One region of the Tenacibaculum sp. DPLXC6 genome, then DNA from elsewhere that is predicted to be linked to it. Evidence: riboswitches for the same ligand, from Rfam matches in the RefSeq annotation. Region 1 holds a riboswitch; the other holds the start of a gene.

What was found. A riboswitch is a leader RNA that binds a small molecule or an ion and turns the genes downstream of it on or off. The one in region 1 is predicted to bind cobalamin.
Region 2: linked by a shared signal. The riboswitch ahead of metE (5-methyltetrahydropteroyltriglutamate--homocysteine S-methyltransferase) and the one ahead of VCM48_RS02820 (TonB-dependent receptor plug domain-containing protein) in region 1 are both predicted to bind cobalamin.

What each region holds. Positions count from the first base shown of each region.
Region 1 is NZ_CP141806.1:628,461-631,671, forward strand. Features, by position in the region: gene VCM48_RS02820 (TonB-dependent receptor plug domain-containing protein) at 1-1,672, opposite strand, end outside; cobalamin riboswitch at 1,704-1,897, opposite strand; gene VCM48_RS02825 (ABC transporter substrate-binding protein) at 1,907-2,845, opposite strand; gene VCM48_RS02830 (bifunctional adenosylcobinamide kinase/adenosylcobinamide-phosphate guanylyltransferase) at 2,947-3,211, shown strand, end outside.
Region 2 is NZ_CP141806.1:2,850,869-2,854,079, reverse strand. Features, by position in the region: gene VCM48_RS13015 (NAD(P)/FAD-dependent oxidoreductase) at 1-465, shown strand, start outside; gene VCM48_RS13010 (DJ-1/PfpI family protein) at 473-1,228, shown strand; cobalamin riboswitch at 1,338-1,524, shown strand; gene metE (5-methyltetrahydropteroyltriglutamate--homocysteine S-methyltransferase) at 1,710-3,211, shown strand, end outside.

The DNA.
Region 1 (3,211 bases):
ATACCTTACTTTGATGTAAACTTTGTATAAAAAAGTTAAACCTTTTATAATTATAATTTACATTAAAGTTTAAAAGATGCTCGGGTGCATAAGGAAGTGTTTTTTTAGTTTCTGTATTTTCTGCCAAGGTAAACGTATAGTTGGAAGAAAAATCAATAGTATGTTCTCCTATTTCCTTCTTATAACTTACAAAAGTTTCTACGCCTTTATTTATTACATCATTTACGTTTCTTGGTCTCCATAAATTACTACCTCCTGTTGGTAACCACAAAATTTTATCATTTATATAGATATAAAACAATGTAGATGTTATGTTTAAGCTTTTATTTTTAAAAGAAGCTCCTAATTCTCCTTGCTTAGAGCTTTCAGGTATTAAACCTAAGTTTCCTACAACAGGCCAATACATTTCATTATAAGTAGGAACTCTATAATTTGTTGAAAAATTGGCTAGAATGTTTAATTGATTAGTTAATCTATATTCTCCTCCTACAAATAAAGATATAGGTACATCAAAATCAGAGTTTATTTCTTTTCTTGCTTGTATCTTTGTTGCTAATTTTTCAATAGGCTGATATTTAACACTACCTACAAAGGCTACTGAATTTCTTGTTTTGGTATTAACATCTGTATTTTCACCATTAATATTTTCAAACATCGTTTTGTAGTTAAAAGATAAGATGTTTGATAGTTTATAGATTAAAGAATGATTAACTAATGTTGTTTTAGACTTTCCAAAACTATAATTTTCAGCATCTTTATTACTATAATATCGATATTCTTGAGTTAAGTAAGCTAAGTTTAGTTCTTGTTTAAACTGAGAAGAAAACGCATATTTCCACTGTAGTAAGTTTCTTTGATTAAAATCTTCATTTCGTTCACTTCCAGCAGACGGATTTGGTAATCCATCAGAAAACAAACGGTTTCCATAGTAAGCAGTCGAATAAAACGATAAAAAGTTTACAGGACTAAACTTATAACCTATGACAAAATTAACTCCGTAGTTTTTGTAATTACCATTTTCATTAGTTAGTAAGTTACCTTCGCTATCTTTATAACGTCCATCAATATATGTATAATCATTATCGGAATAATTAAATGTAGATGCTAATTTCACATTCCACTTATCTGTTCCAGATGAACTTTTAAAGAAATTAGACGTTGTATTGTAACTTCCATAAGAAGTAAACAATTGAAGTTTTTGATGCTCTTTAAACAGTACTTCATCTTTTAAGTGTACCGTTCCTCCTATAGCTCCTGAACCATATTCAGTACTATTTCCACCACTTTGCACAAGAATATTATCACTTATACTCGCAGAAAGTGCATTAAAGTCTGTTTGTCCACTTCCTACAGCATTTATAGGAATTCCATTCCATAGTACCAACGTATTTGAAGCCGATGTTCCTCTAAAACGAGCAGTACTCACCCCTCCATTACCATAATCTCTAAATGCTATTGGGCTATTATATCGTAAGAGGTTCGTTAAGTTGATAGGGTTTTTTGTTTGTTCTTTTATCCCAATCTTTAATTCTTTTGTAGCAATGCGTTTTTTTTCTACATTTCTCTTCCCGTTAACTATTACCTCTTTTAATTTGTTAATAGCTATTGTATCTTTTTGAGAAAAAAGATTAATCGTAAAAAACAGTATAAATATTATTGTTATTTCCTTCATTATACATTAAACTTTTATCCCGAAAGTTTTAATTAAATTATAATAATTGGCAGGTCTCCTGGCTTGCGTCTTGTAACATACCTTCCCATTAAAAAACAGTGGTTTGAGTAATTGTTACAAGCTTAATAGCTTACAGTTGCGGGAACAGCTTCGGTTTTGCACCGAATTCCCTTTTAATTTTCTTTAATAGACGATTAAAGAAAAACCAAAAATCACGGCAAATGTATAGTATTCTTATAAATTAGCAACCATCAAATCATGATATTTTGCGAATTTTGTTTTTAAGTTCTCTGGTAGTGTATAATAATCTGGATGAATCATTTTTGCCAAACATTCCACTCCTTCTACTAAAGTACCCGCAGAAGATTGTGTAAACATCGCGAAGTCAGCAATGTATACTTGTTTGTTTTTTACAGCTCTCAAAGACTTCCATTCTTCTCTTTCTTCTAAAAACTTCATGTCTTCTAGTGTTCTATCGATTCCATATCCACAAGGAGCAATAATTAACACCTCTGGATCATACTTTACAATTTTATCCCAAGAAATAACGATGCTATCTCCTGATGGATGTGACAATAAATCGATTCCACCAGCATATCCTATTTGATGGGGAATCCAATGTCCGCAGTTAAACAACGGATCAATCCACTCTAACAGCATTACACTTTTAGACTGTATTTTATGCTCACGTTGCACATCTACAATGTCGTAAATACGTTTTTTTAATCCCTTCACATACGCCTCTCCTACTTCTTCTTGCTTCATTGCTTTTGCAATGGTTAATGCATTATCAAAAACGTCTTCTAAAGAGTTTGGTGTTATAGAAATTAACTCGGGAACCTTAGGTAATTTATAAGCTGATTTTGCCACAGACTCCGTATCTATTTGGCAAACATCACACACATCTTGTGTAAAAACAATATCGGGTGCTATACTTTCTAAAACAGGTTCATCTACATAATACAAAGTTTTTCCTTCCGCCTTTGTTTTTGAAAAAATAGCTGTTATTTCTTTACTCGTTAGTACTTTTCCTTCCAACTTATATCTAACAGCTACTTCTTTTTCTTTTAAAGCCACTTCAGGACACTCAAAAGTAATTCCGTTTAAATAATCTTGTAACCCCATATCATAAATCATCTGAGTTACTGCTGGCATAAAAGAAGATACTGTCATAATTCGTAGTTTTGGTTCAGCAAAAATAAACAGTTCTCTATTTTAATTTGTTTTTTATTAAAAATCTTTCCAATCTTTGTGTCAAAATAAAATGCGATTTCATGATATATTATATCTCAGGAGGTGAACGCTCAGGTAAAAGTAGCTATGCTCAAAAGTTAGCAGAATCTTTATCTAAAACCCCTATTTACCTAGCAACTTCTCGTATTTGGGACGAAGATTTTAAACAACGAGTAGACAGGCATATTTCTGATAGAGATGAACGTTGGACCACTATTGAAGAAGAAAAATGGTTAAGTAAAGTAATTTCTGAAAAACAAACTGTGGTTATCGATTGTGTAACACTGTGGCTAACAAATTTCTTTG
Region 2 (3,211 bases), 1.2 Mb from region 1:
GGCTTTTCAGAAGAAAGCTTTGGTCCTGGTAGAAGACTAAAAACAAATCAGTTTAACCTTGTACACTCATATGATAACATCTATGCTTTAGGTGACTGCGCCTTAATCTTAGGTGATAAAAACTATCCTAACGGACACCCACAATTAGCGCAACCAGCATTACAGCAGGCAAAGAACTTAGCTAAAAACCTTAAAAGGAAAGATGATAACTGGAAAACTTTCCAGTACAACGACAAAGGATCTTTAGCTATCATTGGACGAAATAAGGCTGTACTTGACTTCCCTGGTCAAAAACAATCCTTAAAAGGTTTTGTTGCTTGGCTAATTTGGATTTTTGTACATATCATGGGGCTTGTAAATTTTAAAAACAAAGTAAGAACTCTATACAACTGGTTAGGCTACTACATATACAAAGACCAATATTTTAGAATGATTATTAAACCTACTCAAAGAGATACTAAATAAAGTACGCATGAAAAATTTAAGTATTATCACACTACTAATTTTTACAATTATTACTGTTAGTTGTAATTCAGAAAAATCGAAAACAGATAACAAAGCTGAAAAAGTTGAACAAGTTCTATCTCCAAATGATACACTAACTAAGCACCTAAAACCATTTAATCCTGATCTACCAACTATTGGACTTTTAATGTTTAACGGAGTTTTACAAGGAGAAGTTATAGCAACGTCTGATGTTTTTGGTAAAGTAGACAAAAAAGGCAAACAACTTTTTAATGTAGTTACTATAGCTGAAACAGCTAAACCAATTACTACTGAAGAAGGAATGCATTTTGTTCCTGACTATACTTTTGATAATTGCCCTAAACTAGCAGCTTTATTTGTACCAAGTGCTTACGACATGTACGCACAAGTACACAACAATAAAGTTGTAGATTTTATAAAAACAAAAAATCAAGAGACCCAATACACTGTTAGTAATTGTGCTGGTGCTAATTTAATTGGTAAATCTGGCATAGCTGATGGTCATAAAATTGTAACATGGATTGGTGGTGGTGAGCAACTACAAAAAGATTACCCTAATTTAAAAGTTCAAAACGACAGTTTGGTAACTTTTATTAAAGATGGTAAATTTTTATCTTCAAACGGAAATTTAGCAAGTTATATTTCAGCTTTAGAACTACTCGAAATTATGACAAATACTGAACATAGAAAATTTATTGAAAGCTACTTATATCTGGATCAACTTAAAAACTGGGAAAAATAACAAAATTTAAAATCTTGTTAAAACTCAAGAAGCATCAGTATACTGATGCTTTTTTTATTACCAGTTCTAAAAAAATAATACATACATTTACCCCGATAAGTTCTTTACATACTTCATCAACCGGAAAGGTTTTACTTAGCTGTAGATTAATAGGGAATCGTGTGCAAATCACGAACTGTCGCGCAACTGTAAGTAACACACCAAAGGTTTTTATCCTAGAGTATCCACTGCCAAAAGCGGGAAGGATGATAAAAACTGTTATAAGTCAGGAGACCTGCCTATTCGGATATTGACAATGCTTTCGCGATTTGAAGCTTTTGGGTCATACCAATGATATATTTTAACGCACACTTTCTTCTATGAAATGCTGTGCTTTTTGGTATGTCATTATTTTTCCTCAAACATCACATCGTTTTTTAGCATTGCGAAGCATCTAAAAGAGCTTTTAAAATTAATGTTTAATTATAAAAGTTAAAAAGAAATGCAAACGCACATTCTTGGCTATCCGCGTATAGGTAGCAACAGAGAACTCAAAAAAGCCTGCGAGCAATATTGGTCGGGCAAAACTAGTTTACAGGAACTTCTTGAAACAGGAAAAAACATCTGTCAACAAAACTGGAAAACACAACAAGAAGCAGGAATAGACCTTATTCCTTGTAATGATTTTTCTTATTACGATCAAGTGTTAGATATGACACTTACTGTTGGCGCAATTCCTAAACGTTACAATGAAGTAGCTTTAAAAACTTCAAACCCGGAATTGGATCTTTATTTTGCCATGGCAAGAGGATATCAAAAAGATGATCTTGATATCACTGCTATGGAAATGACTAAATGGTTTGACACAAACTACCATTACATCGTTCCAGAGTTTTATAAAAATCAGGAATTTAAACTATTTTCTAACAAAATTATTAATGAGTTTGCTGGAGCCAAACAAGCAGGTGTTAATGCTAAACCTGTAATTATTGGTTTAGTTAGTTACCTCCTTTTAGGTAAAGAAAAAGAGGACGGTTTTGATAAATTAGATTTAGCCTCAAAACTACTTCCTGTATATATTGAAATTTTACAAGAGCTTCAAGTACAAGGTGCTGAATGGATTCAATTTGACGAACCTTTTTTAGCATTAGATTTAAACGAAAAAGCCAAAGAAACATATCAATTTGTCTATAATGAGATTAGGAAAAAGTTTCCTAATCTAAAGTTTATAGTCACTACCTACTTTGAAGGTTTAAAAGATAATCTCTCATTAGCTAATACACTTCCTATAGACGCTTTACACATCGATTTAGTTCGTTGTGAAGAACAATTAGATGATGTATTGAACACAATTACTGAAAACAAAACTTTATCATTAGGTATTGTAGATGGTAGAAATATTTGGAAAAATGATTTTGAAAAGTCCTTGCAACTCATTCAAAAAACTACAGATAAATTAGGTTCTGACAGAGTTTTTATAGCTCCTTCTTGTTCCTTATTACATTCTCCATGTGATTTAGATTTAGAGACATCTTTAGACAGCCAAATTAAACAATGGCTTGCTTTCGCTAAACAAAAACTCACAGAGGTAAGTTTGTTAAAAAAGTTATCTGAAAGTACGAATGATGAAACTGTTTTAACTGCTTTTGAAGAAAACAAAAAAGCTATAGCTAGTAGAAAGTCTTCTACATTAATTCACCACAATGATGTAAAACAGCGTGTTAATGCCGTTACTAAATTAGATTCTCAAAGAAAAAATGACTTTTCGGTTCGTAAAGAAGCACAAGAAAAAGTATTAAACTTACCTTTATTTCCTACCACAACTATTGGTTCATTCCCTCAAACCAAAGAGGTTAGAAGCTGGAGGGCTCAGTATAAAAAGGGAAATTTAAGTAGTGAGGAATATAGATATTTACTTAAAAAGGAAACTCAAAAAACCATTCAATGGCAAGAAAAAATAGATCTTGATGTATTAGTTCATGGTGAATATGAACGAAATGACAT